3 regions of the Halomonas halophila genome follow, and region 3 is predicted to be linked to each of the others. Evidence: predicted binding sites of a transcription regulator. Region 3 holds the regulator's gene; each other region holds the start of a gene.
What was found. The regulator sigma-54, encoded in region 3, starts transcription at its own class of promoters, with help from an activator protein. The targets are predictions, from matches to a motif close to TGGCACNNNNNTTGCTNT.
Positions count from the first base shown of each region.

Region 1: a site for sigma-54 is predicted at 1,226-1,243, ahead of glnL (nitrogen regulation protein NR(II)). Genes of this name have one in related genera too.
Region 2: a site for sigma-54 is predicted at 1,638-1,655, ahead of QWG60_RS04950 (nitrate reductase). Genes of this name have one in related genera too.

Region 1 covers NZ_CP129121.1:223,587-229,127, forward strand. The annotation lists gene QWG60_RS00990 (ZIP family metal transporter) at 1-115, opposite strand, end outside; gene QWG60_RS00995 (DUF4124 domain-containing protein) at 282-863, shown strand; gene glnL (nitrogen regulation protein NR(II)) at 1,301-2,347, shown strand; gene ntrC (nitrogen regulation protein NR(I)) at 2,340-3,746, shown strand; gene QWG60_RS01010 (aminopeptidase P family protein) at 3,945-5,541, opposite strand, start outside.
Region 2 covers NZ_CP129121.1:1,092,689-1,098,229, reverse strand. The annotation lists gene QWG60_RS04950 (nitrate reductase) at 1-1,508, opposite strand, end outside; gene QWG60_RS04945 (ANTAR domain-containing response regulator) at 1,828-2,463, shown strand; gene QWG60_RS04940 (CmpA/NrtA family ABC transporter substrate-binding protein) at 2,460-3,491, shown strand; gene QWG60_RS04935 (NAD(P)/FAD-dependent oxidoreductase) at 3,733-5,136, shown strand; gene nirB (nitrite reductase large subunit NirB) at 5,133-5,541, shown strand, end outside.
Region 3 covers NZ_CP129121.1:2,376,503-2,382,043, forward strand. The annotation lists gene lptC (LPS export ABC transporter periplasmic protein LptC) at 1-567, shown strand, start outside; gene lptA (lipopolysaccharide transport periplasmic protein LptA) at 564-1,091, shown strand; gene lptB (LPS export ABC transporter ATP-binding protein) at 1,088-1,813, shown strand; gene QWG60_RS11070 (RNA polymerase factor sigma-54) at 1,970-3,370, shown strand; gene hpf (ribosome hibernation-promoting factor, HPF/YfiA family) at 3,483-3,794, shown strand; gene QWG60_RS11080 (PTS sugar transporter subunit IIA) at 3,798-4,283, shown strand; gene rapZ (RNase adapter RapZ) at 4,316-5,215, shown strand; gene QWG60_RS11090 (HPr family phosphocarrier protein) at 5,220-5,489, shown strand; gene QWG60_RS11095 (BUD32 family EKC/KEOPS complex subunit) at 5,540-5,541, shown strand, end outside.

The DNA.
Region 1 (5,541 bases), 1.4 Mb from region 3:
GCTCGTTCTCCAGCCAGTTCGGCCCGAGGCGTTCCACCTGGGCGACCCAGCCCCCCAACGGCATCGCCATGCCGGCCACCAGGGTCAGCAAGACCACTTTCTCCCATGCCTCCATGCCCGTCGCTCCTTGGCTGTTGGTGTCGCCGCCTCATCCTACTCTTCTTCACCCGGGGCGCGAACGTGGATTCCGTTCCGGGTCGACGGTGGGCTAGGCTTGGAGCAGGACGATGGCAGGCGCACGGCGCGCCGCACGGGACCGTCACGGAGCTCGGGAGAGACGCATGCAAAAGGTTGTCATGACACTGGCGCTGGGCCTGGCGATGAGCCTGCCGGCCGTCGCGCAGACCATCTATCGCACCACCGATGCCCAGGGCAACGTCGTCTTCACCGACGACCCCGGGCGCGGCGGCGAGGCGGTGGAGCTCGATCCGCTCACCGTGGTGCCGTCGCGGCCGGTGCAGCCGCTGTCGAGCGCCTCGTCCGGTCGGCCCGAGAGCACCACGCGCTACGGCGAGCCTGGCCAGCCCTTCATGCCCTACGACGTCTTCGCGATCGCCTCCCCCGAGCAGCAGACGACCCTGCCTACCGGGGCCGCGGGCAACGTTCAGGTGCAGCTCGCCATCCGCCCCGACCTGCGCGACGACCATCGCGTGCGGCTGCTGGTGGACGGCCAGGTCAGTCAGTCCGCCATGCACACCGACACCTTCCTGCTCTCCAATCTCAACCGCGGTGAGCACCGGGTGCAGGCCGAGCTGCTCGACGCCTCCGGCGCGGTGCGCCACCGCACCTCGCCGCTGACGCTCTACGTTCAGCGGGCCAGCGTCAATCTGCCGAGCAATCCCAACAATCCCGCCAACCATTAGCTGCCCCCTCGCCGGCCGCATCGACCGCTGTGTCCGGATGGCTCCCCGAGGCCCTGTATCCCACCGCCGGCGCGTGACGACGGGCACTTCGATGCCTTCGATCACGCCGACCGGGTGAGCGAGGGCAGCGCCTTCCGCCATGCCGAGGCGCTGCGCGGCGATCGTCCGCCCGGAAGCGATCGCCGTCGGCACGACCATGAAGCATGGCGAGCGCATCACGCCCCGCGAGCGCACTTCAGGAAGCCGCTCGAGCCGGAGTGAGCGCTGCCTCGCAGTGCGTGCACCAGCGTGGTGCACTACCATGGTGCATGATCCCCATGTCGGATCAGCCGGGAGGCGACGCCATGCCGTCTTCCCCAAAGTGGCGCGCTTCTTGCAGCACATGAGGGAGGCGCCGCATCGTTTCGCCGCCGGAATGCACCAACGGGAATGCCTTCATGTATCAACGCCTGATGGAACACCTCACCACCGCCGTGCTGCTGCTGGATGGCCGGCTGCAGCTGCGCTGGATGAATCCGGCGGCGGAGGCGTTGCTGGCATTGAGCCGCTCGAGGGTCACCGGCCTGCCGCTGCCGGGGCTGGTGAACTCGGATGACGATATCGGCGAACTGCTGGCCAAGGCACGCGACGAGTTCCATCCCTACACCCAGCGCGAGGCGCGCCTGACCCTGCCCACCGGCGACGCGCTGACGGTGGACTACACCGTCACGCCGCTGTCGGCGGACGAGCTGCTGATGGAGCTGGAGCCCCGCGACCGGCTGCTGCGCATCTCACGCGAGGAGGCGCTGCAGACCCGCCAGGAGACGATCAAGGTGCTGGCGCGGGGGCTCGCCCATGAGGTCAAGAATCCGCTGGGCGGCATCCGCGGCGCCGCCCAGCTGCTGGAGCGCGACCTGGGCGACTCCCAGCTCACCGAGTTCACCCGCATCATCGTCGAGGAGGTCGATCGGTTGCGCGACCTGGTGGATGCCATGCTCGGCCCCCATCGGCTCAATCGTCCCGAGCCGCTCAACATCCACAAGGTACTGGAGCGGGTCCGGGCCCTGGTGTCGGTGGAACACCCCGAAGTGACCTTCACTCGCGACTACGATCCCAGCCTGCCGGATCTGATGGGCGACGAATCCCAGCTGATCCAGGCCATCCTCAACGTGGCACGCAACGCCGTGCAGGCGATGACCGAGGCCGGCATCGAGGGGCCGACCCTGGTGCTGAAGACCCGCGCGCGTCGCCAGTTCACCCTCGGCGCCGAGCGCCATCGCCTGGTCTGCCAGGTGAGCCTCATCGACAACGGTCCCGGCATCCCCGAGGAGCTCAAGGAGACGCTGTTCTACCCCATGGTGTCCGGCCGCGCCGAGGGCAGCGGCCTGGGGCTGTCGATCGCCCAGTCGGTCCTGCACCGCCACCAGGGGCTGATCGAATGCGACTCCCGGCCGGGCCAGACCGAATTCCGACTGCTGATACCGCTGGAGACATCCCATGACTGAAGCCGCACGCGTCATGATCGTCGATGACGATCGCGCCATTCGCTGGGTGCTGGAGCGCGCTCTGGCCCAGCCCGACCTCGAGGTCGAGAGCGTCGAGCGTGCCGACCGGATCCTCGAGCGGCTGCTCGAGGATCCGCCCGACGTGCTGGTCACCGACATCCGCATGCCGGGCCTGGACGGCTTGGACCTGATGGCGAAGGTGCGCGAGGCGCATCCGGAGCTGCCGGTGATCGTGATGACCGCCCATTCCGACCTCGACAGCGCGGTGGCCTCCTATCAGGGCGGTGCCTTCGAGTACCTGCCCAAGCCGTTCGACGTCGACGAGGCCCTGGCGCTGGTGCGCCGCGCCGTGGCCCATGCCCGCGAGCGCCAGCGCCCGGTGCACGCCCCCGAGGGGCTGGACGCCGAGATCATCGGCGAGGCGCCGGCCATGCAGGAGGTGTTCCGCGCCATCGGTCGGCTGTCGCAGTCGCACATCACGGTGCTGATCAACGGCGAGTCCGGCACCGGCAAGGAGCGCGTCGCCCAGGCGCTGCATCAACACAGCCCGCGGGCCGGCAAGCCGTTCATCGCCCTGAACATGGCGGCGATCCCCCGCGACTTGATCGAGTCCGAGCTGTTCGGCCACGAGAAGGGCGCCTTCACCGGCGCCACCGCCCAGCGCCAGGGGCGCTTCGAGCAGGCTGATGGCGGCACCCTGTTTCTCGACGAGATCGGCGACATGCCCGCCGAGACCCAGACCCGCCTGCTGCGGGTGCTGGCCGACGGCGAGTTCTACCGCGTGGGTGGCCACACCTCGGTGAAGGTCGACGTGCGCATCATCGCCGCCACCCACCAGAACCTGGAGGGGCTGGTCGAAGACGGCCGCTTCCGCGAGGACCTGTTCCACCGCCTCAACGTCATCCGCATTCACCTGCCCAAGCTCGCCGACCGCCGCGAGGACATTCCGCGCCTGGCCCGCCACTTCCTGGCCGAGGCCGCCAAGGAGCTCGCCACCGACGTCAAGGTGCTGACGTCGGAGGCCGAGACCCACCTGACGCGGCTGGCCTGGCCGGGCAACGTGCGCCAGCTGGAGAACACCTGCCGCTGGCTGACGGTGATGGCCTCCGGCCACGAGGTGCTGGTCGAGGACCTGCCGCCGGAGCTGCGCGAGGCCGACGAGGGCGGCGCCGCCGGCGACTGGCGCCTGGCCTTCCGCGACTGGACCGATCGCGCGCTCGCCGCCGGCCACACCCATCTGCTGGAGGAGGCGGTGCCGGACTTCGAGAAGATCCTCATCGAGACCGCGCTCAAGCACACCGGTGGACGCAAGGGCGAGGCCGCCGAACTGCTTGGCTGGGGGCGCAACACCCTGACCCGCAAGCTCAAGACGCTGCTGCCGGAGATGGCGGAGGACTGAGCCGCCGAGCCGCTGGGCTGGGGGCGCAATACGCGCTCTCTCAAGGGCCGGCAAGCTCAAGACGCTGCTGCCGGAGATGGCGGAGGATCAGTTGCGAGGTGCGAGGTACGAGGAGCAAGAGGTGAGGAGTGAGTAATAAAGAAGGGCGCCCTGCGGGGCGCCCTTCTTCTGTTCCGGGCTCAGGAACGCCGCTTCCGCTCAGCCGCGCTCGAGCGGCTGGGTGCGCTTCTCGAGCCAGGCCAGGGCCTCGCCCTCGAGCTTCGGCGCGAGCCGGCTGCGGACCTCGGCGTGATAGGCGTCGAGCCAGTCGGCCTCGGCGGGGTCGAGCAGGGCGACGTCGATCGGCCGGGCATCGATGGGGCACAGGGTCAGCGTCTCGAAGCGCAGGAAGTCGCCGAACTCGCTGGCCTCGGCGGGGCGGTTGGCGGCCAGGTTCTCGATGCGGATGCCCCATTGGCCCGGGCGATACACGCCGGGCTCGATGGAGGTGATCATCCCCGGCTGCATGGCGGTGTGCGGCGCCACCGGCGCGTACCAGGCGATTACCTGCGGGCCCTCGTGGACGTTGAGGAAGTAGCCCACGCCGTGGCCGGTGCCGTGGCCGTAGTCGCGGCCGCTGGCCCACAGCGGGGCGCGGGCGATGGCGTCGAGCTGCGGCGAGGGGATGCCGCGCGGGAAGTGCGCCCGGGACAGGGCGATGGTGCCCTTGAGCACCCGAGTGTAGTCCTCGCGGTGGGCGTCCGTGATGGTGCCCACCGGCACCACCCGGGTGATGTCGGTGGTGCCGCCGTGGTACTGGCCGCCGGAGTCGATCAGCAGCAGGCCGTCGCCCTCGATGGTGGCGTGGGCCTCCGGCGTGGCGTGGTAGTGCGGCAGCGCACCGTTGGCGTTGTAGGCGGCGATGGTGCCGAAGCTGCGGCTGACGAAACCGGGGCGGCGGGCGCGGGCGGCGGTGAGCTGCTCGTCCACGGTCAGCTCGGTGACCGCCTCGCCGCGCTCCAGCGCGGCCTCGAGCCAGGCGAAGAACTCGCACAGGGCCGCGCCGTCCTCCTCCATGGCCTCGCGCACGTGGGCCAGGTCGGCGTCGCTCTTGCGGCCCTTGGCCAGGGTGCTGGGCTGGTAGGCCTCGGCCAGCGCCACGCCCTCGGGCAGCGCCTCGCGGGTGCCCAGGGTCAGCTTGGCCGGGTCGATCAGCACCCGGGCGTCGGCCGGCAGCGCATTGAGCCGGCGATGCCAGTCGGCGTAGTCCGCCACCGCGATGCCGTCGTCGGCCAGCGCCGCCGTGAGCTCGTCGTCGAGCTTGCCCGGGGCGATGAACAGCGTGGTGGTGTCGCGGCCCACCAGCAGGTGGGCGAGGAACACCGGGTTGAACGCGACGTCGGCGCCGCGCAGCTGGGTCAGCCAGGCGATGTCGTCGAGGGTCGAGATCGGGTGCCAGTCGGCGCCGTGCTCGGCCATGGCCTCGCGCACCCGGGCCAGGCGCTCGCCGCGGGTCTCGTCGAGATAGGCCGCCGGATGGGCGTAGAGCGGCGCCTCCGGCAGCGCCGGGCGCTCCGGCCAGATGGCGTCGAGCAGGTCCAGGTCGCCGCGCAGGCGAACGCCCGCCGGGGCCAGATGCGCCTCGAGCCGGCGGGCATGAGCCAGCGCCACCACGTCGGCGTCGAAGCCGAGGGTGGCGCCCTCGTCGAGCCGATCGGCCAGCCAGCGCATCGGCGCGTCGGCCTGGCCGGGCTGTAGCTTCATCAGCGCGATGCCGCTGCCGGCCAGCTGTTCCTCGGCCTGAACCCAGTAGCGG
Region 2 (5,541 bases), 1.3 Mb from region 3:
AAGATATCGCCGGGGTGGCTGTAGTCGAAGGCCTCGCCGAAGCCCAGCCGGCGCGCCGCCTCGCAGACGATCCACCAGTCGTGGCGCGCCTCCCCGGGCGGCGGCAGCATGCCGCGCTGGCGCGAGATGCGCCGCTCGGAGTTGGTCATGGTGCCATCCTTCTCCGACCACGACGACGCCGGCAGCACGATATCGGCATAGGGCAGCAGGTCGGTGTCGGCCATGCATTCGGAGACGATCACCAGCGGGCACTTCTCGAGCGCCGCCCGCACCCGATTGGCGTCGGGCAGGCTGACCGCCGGGTTGGTGGCCATCACCCACAGCGCCTGGATCTCGCCGCGCTCGATGGCCTCGAACAGCGCCACCGCCTTGTGCCCCGGCGCCTCGGGCAGGCTCGGCGTCAGATGCTCGGTGGCCCAGAAGCGCGTCACGCGGTCGGGGGCGCCGACCGAGTCGTAGTCCATGTGGGCGGCGAGCTGGTTGGCCAGCCCGCCCACCTCGCGGCCGCCCATGGCGTTGGGCTGGCCGGTGATCGAGAAGGGCCCGGCGCCGGGCAGGCCGATCTTGCCGCCGGCCAGGTGGCAGTTGATGATCGCCTGGCACTTGTCGGTGCCGCTGGACGACTGGTTGATGCCCTGGGAATAGAGGGTCACCACGTGCAGCTGGCTGGCGAACCAGTAGAAGAAGGTCTCCAGGCGCTCGGCGTCGACGTCGCAGTCGGCGGCGATGGCCGAGATGGACACGTCGTCCTCGCGGGCCGCGGCCAGGGCCTCGTCGAGCCCGGCGGTATGCTGCACCAGATAGACGTCGTCGAGCCGGCCCTTGTCGGCCATCCACGCCAGCAGGCCGGTGAACAGCCGGGCATCAGTGCCGGGCCTGAGTCCCAGATACAGGTCGGCGATCTCGCAGCTGTCGGTGACCCGCGGGTCGATCACAACCACCCGCATCAGCGGGTTGCGGCTCTTGGCGGTGCGCAGCCGCTGGTAGAGCACCGGGTGGTTCCAGGCCAGGTTGGAGCCCACCAGTACCACCAGCTCGGCCTCCTCCAGGTCCTCGTAGCTGCAGGGCACGGCATCGGCGCCCAGCGAACGCTTGTAGGCGGCCACCGCCGAGGCCATGCACAGCCGCGAGTTGGTATCCAGGTGCGGCGTGCCGAGAAAGCCCTTGAACAGCTTGTTGGCGACGTAATAGTCCTCGGTCAGCAGCTGGCCGGAGAGATAGGCCGCCACGGCGTGATCGCCGGCGGATGCTCGGGTGGCCTGGAGGCGGCTGGCCACCGCATCGAGCGCGGTGTCCCAGTCGACCTCGACGCCATCGACCCGTGGCCGCGTCAGGCGGCCATGATCGCCCAGGGTCTCGGCCAGCGCCGCCCCCTTGACGCACAACCGCCCGTGGTTGGCCGGGTGGTCGCCGTCGCCCTCCACGTCGGTGATTCGTCCGCCCTCGATGTCGGCGGTCACGCCGCAGCCGACGCCGCAGTAGGGGCAAGTGGTGCGCGCCTGTTGCATGGTGCTCTCCTCGATCGCGATCGCAGGTCCCGAAACGACGACGCCCACCGCCGCGCCGGGTAAGCGCGGGGGTGGGCGTCGTTGCCGTGGATCGCCGCCATGGCGATCCGGGAGTCTCTTTCCCCGATAGAAGCAATCGGTGTGCCAGACGGACGAAAAGCGCCGCTTCTCAGACCGGCGCGTCCGGGGTATCGACGTCGCCTGCACCAGACTGCCGCGTTTTCCACCGCACTCCGCGCCCTCATGGTGCAGGATTCGACACAACGAGGACGCCTCGCCGCCCGGGCATTGGCGACGCAGATGCTGGAACGTCTCTTGCATGACCAGGGTTGACCGTTTCCGCCATCACGAGCCCTATGCCATGCCCCAGCCCTTGCGAATCCTGCTGGTCGACGACGAGAGCGTCCGCGCCGCCATGGTCGAGGAGGCCCTCGGCCAGGAGGGGCACGAAGTGATCTGCCACCTGCAGAGCCCGGCCAGCCTCAACGACATGGTCGAGCGCCACGCCCCCGACGTGGTGATCATCGACATGGAATCCCCCGACCGCGACACCCTCGACAGCATGTCGCAGCTGCACCGCCAGAACCCGCGGCCGGTGGTGTTCTTCGCCGACCAGCACGACCCCGACTCCATGCAGGCCGCCCTCAAGGCCGGCGTCAGCGCCTACGTCGTCGACGGCCTGGTGCCGACCCGGGTCCGGGCGATCCTCGAGGTCGCCGTGGCCCGCTTCGACGCCTTCCAGTCGATGCGCCAGGAGCTCGACCGCACCCGCACCCAGCTGGCCGACCGCAAGCGCATCGAGAAGGCCAAGGGAATGCTGATGAAGCACCAGGACTGCGACGAGCCCCAGGCCTATCAGACGCTGCGCAAGCTGGCCATGGACCGGGGCCAGCGCATCGGCGAGGTGGCCGGCAACGTGATCGATATCCTCGAAGGACTGGAGAAAGGCCTATGAGCATGTCCCAAGCCCCCGAGCTTTCCCGCCTGACCCTGGGCATCGTGCCACTGCTGGACGCCGCCCTGCCGATCGTCGCCCGGGAAGGCGGCTTCTTCGCCGCCGAGGGGCTCGAGGTCACGCTGTCGCGGGAGAGCGCCTGGTCGACCCTGCGCGACAAGCTCGCCGCCGGGCTGCTCGACGGTGCCCAGCTGCTGGCCCCGCTGCCGCTGGCCATGAGCCTCGGCGCCTCCGGCACGCCCTGCGACGTCCTGGCGCCGCTGGTACTTGGCCGCCACGGCAATACGCTGGTGCTGTCCCCCTACTGGTCGGAGGGCATGGCCGCGCCCCTGGACGACTCCCCCGGCGGCCGCGACCCGGCCGTCAACGCCCGCGACTTCGCCGAACGGCTGCGCCGGCGCGGCACCACACGCCCACGGCTGGCCATGGTGCATCCCTTCTCCAGCCACCACTACCAGCTGCGCGACTGGCTGGCCCTGGGTGGCCTCGACCCCGACACCGACGTCGAACTGGTCGCCCTGCCGCCGTCGCGCATGGTCGAGGCCCTCGAACAGGGCCGCATCGACGGCTTCTGCGTCGGCGAGCCCTGGGGCAGTCAGGCCGCACAGCGCGGCGGCGGGCGCATCGTCGCCACCGGCGCCCAGCTGTGGCCGGGCCATCCCGAGAAGGTGCTCGGCGTGACCCATGACTGGGCCGAGCGCCACCCGGCCACCCTCGCGGCCCTGATCCGCGCCCTGATCGCCGCCGCCGACTGGCTGTCCGAGGCGCCCGAGCACCGGCGCCTGGCGCGCGACTGGCTGGCCCTGCCGCCCTACCTGGACCGCGCCATGGATCATCTGCCGACGCTGCCGCTGGACGAGCCGCCGATCGAGCAGCGCCTCACCGGGCTGCGCCCCGGGGCCGACGAGCTGGCCCGGGTGGTGGAGCATCTGGCCCGCCAGCTCGGCGAGCCGCTCGACCGTGCCGCGGTCGAGACCTGCTACAGCCCCGTGCATATCGATGCCGCGACGCACCAGGAGCGTGCATGACGACCGCGACTTCATCCGTCCCGCGCCGGCCATCGCCCGGGAGATTTCACCCAACTCACTGACATTGCGGTTCTTTACTGGCGACTGGCCCGATCCTTGATAGGAACAGGTCAGAACGGCGGGCCCAGGCCCCCGGCGGTCAACGGCGATCGCACCTCGAAGTATCAGACGAAGACGTCTCCACGCTCCCCAATGCCGGGGAGCGTCGAGGCGTCTTCTGCGTTTATGGAGGGAGTCCGTGATGCACTCCGATGACCCGACACCCGATGCCCCGTCGCGCGACGAGGGGCCTCCGACCATCGATCACCTGGTGATCGTCGGCAGCGGCATGGCCGGCCAGCGGCTGGTCGAGGCGCTGGTCCAGCGCGAGGGCGCGCCGCGCCGCATCACCCTGATCGGCGCGGAGGCCTGCCCCGCCTACAACCGCATCCTGCTGTCGCCGCTGCTGGCCGGCGAGATGGAACGCGAGGCGCTGACTCTGCGCGGCGCCGACTGGTACGCCGAGCACGGCGTCGAGCTGGTGCTCGGCGAGCGGGTCGAGCGCATCGACCGCGCCGCGCGCCGCCTGACCACCGCCGGCGGCCGCGAGATCGCCTACGACCGCCTGGTGCTGGCCACCGGCTCCACCCCCGCCCTGCCGCCGGTCGATGGCCTTGAGCTCGACGGCGTCCACGCCTTTCGCGATCTGGACGACGCCGCCGCCCTGACCCGCGTCGCCGAGCGGGGTGGCCGCGCGGTGGTGATCGGCGGCGGCCTGCTGGGCCTGGAGGCCGCCGAGGGATTACGTAAAAGAGCGCTTCACAAGCGCGCCCGAGAACAGGACGGCATGTCGGTGAACGTGCTCCAGCGCGCCTCGCGGCTGATGAACCGCCAGCTCGACGCCACCGCCGCCGGCCTGCTCGAGGCCGAGCTCGAGGGCCGCGGCCTCGAGATCGTCACCGGCGCCGACCTGGAACGCCTGGAGGACGACGGCCGGGGTCGCGTCTGCGCCGTGCGCCTGGCCGACGGCCGGCGGCTGGCCGCCGACTGCGTGGTGCTGGCCATCGGCATCGCGCCCAGCGTCGAACTGGGTCGCCGGGCCGGTCTCGAGGTCCACCGCGGCATCGTCGTCGACGACAGCCTGACCAGCAGCGACCCGGCCATCCACGCCCTGGGCGAATGCTGCGAGTTCGAGGGCCGCACCTATGGCCTGGTCGAGCCGATCTGGCGTCAGGTCGAGGTGCTGGCCGCCCACCTGTCACCTCATTCCAGCAACACGACGCCCGACGACGAGACGCCGCGCTACGTCGAACGGCCATGTGCCACCAAGCTCAAGGTCAGCGGCATCTCGCTGTACGCCTTCGGCCCCATCGAGCCCGACGACGACCACGAGGTGCTGACCTACCACGACCCCGAACACGGCGACTATCGCCGGCTGCTGCTGCGCGACGGCCGCCTCGAGGGCGCCGTGCTCTACGGCGATACCGCCGCCGGCCCCTGGTACTTCGCCGAGGCGCTGGCCGGCCGCAATCTCGACGCCTGCCGTCAGGCGCTGCTGTTCGGCCCGGCCGATGCCAGGGCCCTGCTCGACGCCACGAATGCCGCGACACCGAATCCCGCCACGCCCCACGCCCAGGACCGCTCCCCGCAGGAGGAAGCCGCATGAACACGCCCAGCCAAGCGAATCCCCCGCTGATCATCATCGGCAACGGCATGGTCGGCCATCATCTGGTCGAGCAGCTCATCGAACGCGGCGCCACCGAGCACTACCGCATCACGGTGTTCGGCGAGGAGCGCCACCGCGCCTACGACCGCGTCCACCTGTCCGAGTACTTCACCGGCCGGGACGCCCAGTCCCTGGCCCTGTGCGACGCCGACTTCTACGCCGAGCACGGCATCGAGCTGCGCCTGGCCGAGGAAGTCACCGCCATCGACCGCGACGCCAGCGAGGTGATCACCGACCGGGGCCGCTATCCCTATGCGCGACTGGTGCTGGCCACCGGCTCCTTCCCCTTCGTGCCACCGATTCCCGGCCATGAGCGCGACAACTGCCTGGTCTATCGCACCCTCG
Region 3 (5,541 bases):
GGCTTTCGCACCTGGCTGTTCCTGCTGCTGCTCGCCCTGGGCGGCGGCCTGGCGCTGCTCGACCAGCGCCCCGAGGCACCGCCGGGCCCCGCGCCCCAGGGCGAGACGGGAGAGCCCGACTACTACCTGGAGGACGCGCACCTGACGCGATTCGACGCCCAGGGCGCGCCTCACCAGCGCCTCACCACGCCGCGCCTGGAGCACACGCCCGTCGACGACGTCACCCGGCTGACCACGCCCCACGCCCAGCTTCGCGACAGCGAAGGCCGGCAATGGCTGGCCGACGCCGAGCGCGGACGCCTGGAAGACGGCCAGCGCCTGCTCACCCTCGAGGGGCAGGCGGTGCTGACCGCCCCCGAGGAACGCTGGCGGCTCGAGACCGAACGCCTGTACTACGACAGCATCGCCGGTCACGCCTGGAGCGACACGCCGGCACGACTGAGCCAGCCGCCGCAGTGGATGCGCGGCGAGCGCTTCGACGCCTGGCTCGATGACAACCGCGCCCGACTGACCGACAATGTGCGCGGCCACCACCCGCCGGCCCCCCAGGAGGACCCCGAGTCATGACGCGATCCCTCGCTTCACTGCTCAGCGCAGCGCTGCTCGCCAGCGCGCTGGCTGCCCCCGCCGCCCTGGCGCTGGAAGGCGACGCCAGCGCGCCCATCCAGGTCGAGGCCGACCGCCTGGACCTCGACGACCGCGCCGGCACCGCCGTCTATCAGGGCGACGTGCAGATCCAGCAGGGCAGCATGCAGCTGACCGGCGACCGCGTGGAGATCCAGCGCAACGAGGCCGGCCAGCTGACCACCGCCACCGCCACCGGCCAGCGCGCCTACCTGGAGCAGAAGCCCGCCCCCGATCAACCCCTGGTCCGCGCCTGGGGCCGCACCGTGGTCTACCACGTGGCCGAGCGGCGCATCGAGCTCGTCGACCAGGCCGAGCTGCACCAGGGCGGCGACACCTTCGACGGCGGCTACCTCGAATACTTCCTCGACCGCCGGGTGGTGCAGGCCCGCTCCGACGCCGAGGGCATCGGCGAGCGCCAGCGCGTGCGCATGACCCTGGAGCCGGAACAGCAGGACGGCCCATGAAGACCCTGAGTGCCCAGAACCTCGCCAAGAGCTACAAGCGCCGTCGCGTCGTTCACGACATCAGCCTGGAGATCCAGCAGGGCCGCATCGTCGGCCTGCTGGGCCCCAACGGCGCCGGCAAGACCACCTCCTTCTACATGATCGTCGGCCTGGTTCGGGCCGACGCCGGCCGCGTCGCCATCGACGACCGCGACCTCTCCGGCGCCGCCATGCACCAACGCGCCCAGGCCGGCATCGGCTACCTGCCCCAGGAAGCCTCGATCTTCCGCAAGCTGTCGGTGGCCGACAACATCATGGCCATTCTCGAGACCCGCCGCGACCTCGACCGTGCCGGCCGCAAGGCGCGCCTGGAGGCACTGCTGGAGGAGTTCCACATCACCCACATCCGCGACAACCTGGGCATGAGCCTGTCCGGCGGCGAGCGCCGGCGGGTCGAGATCGCCCGGGCGCTGGCCACCGAACCCGATTTCATCCTGCTCGACGAGCCCTTCGCCGGCGTCGACCCGATCTCGGTAGGCGACATCAAGGGCATCATCCGCCAGCTCAAGGCCCGCGAGATCGGCGTGCTGATCACCGACCACAACGTGCGCGAGACGCTGGACATCTGCGACGGCGCCTACATCGTCGGCGACGGCCAGATCATCGCCGAAGGCGACGCCGAGGCCATCCTCGCCAACCAGCGGGTACGCGACGTCTACCTGGGCCAGGACTTCCGACTCTGAGCCTATTGGCTTCGCAAGTCACTGATATATTGTCGCCATGCACAGACAGGCATGGCAATTGCCATTGGCATGCTAATTGCTGAGCAAAGGCTTGCACGGCGGGCACACCCACACTAGGGTGGAAGGCCTCTTTGCCGCAGGACCGGAACGCTTGCCATGGCCATGAAGGCATCCCTCCAACTGCGTGTCGGCACCCAGCTGACCATGACGCCCCAGCTGCAGCAGGCCATCGGCCTGCTGCAGCTCTCGACCCTTGATCTGCGCCAGGAGATCCAGCAGGCCCTGGAAGCCAATCCCATGCTGGAGCTGGAGGACGACTTCGGCGAGCAGGCCGCCGGGGAGACGCCGGACGACGACTGGTCCGACGAGATTCCGGAAGAACTCAGCGTCGACAGCGACTGGTCGGACACCTTCCAGGACGCCGGCGGCAGCGGCGAGGCTCCCGACTTCGAGCGCCAGGCCGCCGGCCAGAGCCTGCAGAGCCACCTCGTCTGGCAGCTGGCCATGAGCGAGCTCGACGAACGCGAGACCCGCATCGCCGAGAGCCTGATCGATGCCGTGACGCCGGACGGCTATCTGGATCAACCGCTCGACGAGCTGCGCGACGGCCTGCGCGCCCAGGGCCTCGACGGGCTCGCCACCCGCGAGGTCGAAGCGGTGCTGCTGCGCCTGCAGCAGTTCGAGCCCACCGGCGTGTTCGCCCGCGATCTGCGCGAGTGCCTGCTGCTGCAGCTGGCCACCCTGCCCGACGACACCCCGCTGCTGCCCCAGGCGCGCCGCCTGGTACGCCAGTTCCTCGAGGCCCTGGCCGGCAACGACCGGCGGCTGCTCAAGCGGCGCCTGGGGCTCGACGACGAGACCCTCGACGAGGTCATCGGCCTGATCCGCGGCCTCGACCCGCGCCCGGGCAGCGAATTCGCCAGCGGCGACAGCGACTACGTGATTCCCGACCTGATCGCCCGCTACACGCCCCAGGGCTGGCGCGTCGAGCTCAACCCCGAGGCGATGCCGCGGCTGCGCATCCAGCCCGACTACGCGGCGCTGATCAAGCGCGCCGACAAGAGCGACGACAACCAGTTCCTCAAGGACCACCTGCAGGAGGCGCGCTGGCTGATCAAGAGCCTGGCCAGCCGCAACGACACCCTGCTGCGCGTCGGCCACGAGGTGATGACCCGCCAGATCGAGTTCCTCGAGCACGGCGAAGAGGCCATGAAGCCGCTGATCCTGGCCGACATCGCCCAGACGGTGGAGATGCACGAGTCGACCATTTCTCGGGTCACGACCCAGAAGTTCATCCACACCCCCCGCGGCGTCTTCGAGCTCAAGTACTTCTTCTCGAGCCAGGTCGGCGACGGCGAGGATGCCCACTCCAGCACCGCGATCCGCGCCCGCATCCGCAAGCTGATCGAGGGCGAACCGCCGCGCAAGCCGCTGTCCGACAGCAAGCTGGTCACCCTGCTCGCCGAGGAGGGCATCGAGGTGGCCCGACGCACCGTCGCCAAGTATCGCGAAGCGATGCACATCCCCTCCTCCAGCCAGCGCAAGCGCCTCGGCTGAGGCCCTCCCGACGGGGGGTTCCAGAGTATGAAAACGCGTCTGGCACGGGGGGTTTGCAAGGCACCAAAAAGGGTTACAATCGAGTCACCACCCAAGGAGCAAGGAGCGTGTCATGCAAGTCAACCTCACCGGCCATCACGTGGAATTGACCGAGCCCCTGCGTGACTACGTGCAGGAGAAACTCTCCCGCCTGGAACGCCATTACGACAACATCACCACCGTTCAGGTGACGCTCTCCGTCGAGAAGGAACGCCAACAGGCCGCCTGCACGCTGCACGCCGCCGGTGCCGATCTGCACGCCGAAGCGATGGACGCCGACATGTACGCCGCCATCGACGCCCTTGCCGACAAGCTGGACCGCCAGCTCGTCAAGCACAAGGAAAAGACTCAGGCCCGCGCCCAGGGCGCCGCAAGCGTCCGCTGAGTCATGTCACTCGAAGCCATCCTGCCCCCCGAGCGCACCCTCTTCGGTGTGCCCGGGGGGAGCAAGAAACGTGTGCTGGAGTTCTTCAGCACCTTCATCGCCCAGAACATTCCCAGCCTCGACAGCCAGGAGGTCTTCAGCCGGCTGATCGGGCGGGAGCGCCTGGGCAGCACCGGCATCGGGCACGGGGTCGCCATCCCCCATTCCCGCAACCCTCACTGCAAGGCCCCTATCGCCGGCTTTCTCAAGCTCGACGAACCGGTCGACTTCGACGCCATCGACGGTGAACCCGTCGACCTGGTGTTCGTGCTGCTGGTCCCCGAGGAAGCCGACGACGCGCATCTCGCCCTGCTCGGCCAGGTCGCCGGCGTGATGAACGACGCCGCGACCCGCAGCGCCCTGCGTCGGGCCGGCAGCCAGCGCGAGCTGCACGACAGCCTCCTCGACGCCATCCGACGACAGGCACCGGCCGCCAGCGGACGCAGCTGAGGGCCGCCCCCGACCAGGAGACCCGATCCGTCATGCAGCTCGTCATCATCAGCGGACGCTCCGGCTCCGGCAAGTCGATCGCCCTGCAGGCCCTCGAGGACCTCGGCTACTACGCCATCGACAACCTCCCGGCGATGCTCCTCGGACCGCTGGTCGACGAGCTGCGCAGCGGCCAGTCCCTGCGCAGCGCCGTCGCGGTCAGCATCGACGCCCGCAACCTGCCCCATGCCCTGGAACGCTTCCCGACGCTGCTCGAGGACGTGCGTGCCCGCGACATCCAGTGCCAGGTGATCTACCTGACCACCGATGCACGCATCCTGCTGGAGCGCTACTCCGCGACCCGGCGCCGACACCCCCTGACCCGCGATACCGAGATGACGCTGGCCGAGGCGATCGATCGCGAGGAAGACGCCCTGTCGGAGATTCGCGACCTCGCCGATCTGCTGATCGATACCTCGCGGCTCTCGGTGCACGACCTGCGTGGTCGCATCACCGACCAGGTCGCCGGGCACGGCCGCGAAGGGCTGACGCTGACCCTCGAGTCGTTCGGCTTCAAGCGCGGCGTGCCTCTGGACGCCGATATCGTGTTCGACGCCCGCTGCCTGCCCAACCCCTACTGGGACCCGCGGCTGCGTGATGCCACCGGCCGCGACGACAGCGTGATCGCCTTCCTCGAGGGCTACCCGGTGGTCGACGAGATGGCCGACGACATCCTGGCCTGGATCGAACGCTGGCTGCCCCGCTACCGCGCCAGCCAGCGCAGCTACCTGACCGTGGCGATCGGCTGCACCGGCGGCCAGCACCGCTCCACCTACCTGGCCGAGCGACTGTCCCGGCGTCTTGCCGAGACCCACGCCGGCGTGCGCCTGCGCCATCGCGAGCTCGGCCTGCAACTCACGCTTCCCGACCCGAACGACGCCAAGGACCGCTAGTCACGTGCCCAGCCGCAAGCTCACCCTGACCAACAAGCGCGGCCTGCACGCCCGGGCCGCCACCCGCCTGGTGCAGTGCTGCCAACCCTACGCCTCCCGCGTCACCGTCTGCCATGGCGACCAGCAGGCCGATGCCACCAACATCATGGCGCTGCTGATGCTGGCCGCACCCTGCGGCACCGAACTGATCCTCGAGGCCGACGGCGACGACGGCGAGGCGGTGCTGGATGCGCTGGAAGCCCTCTTCGCGGCCCGCTTCGACGAAGAAGCCTGACCAGAGGCCGTCTCGACGGCGCCATCACTCCCCCTCTACCGAGCAGGACCAT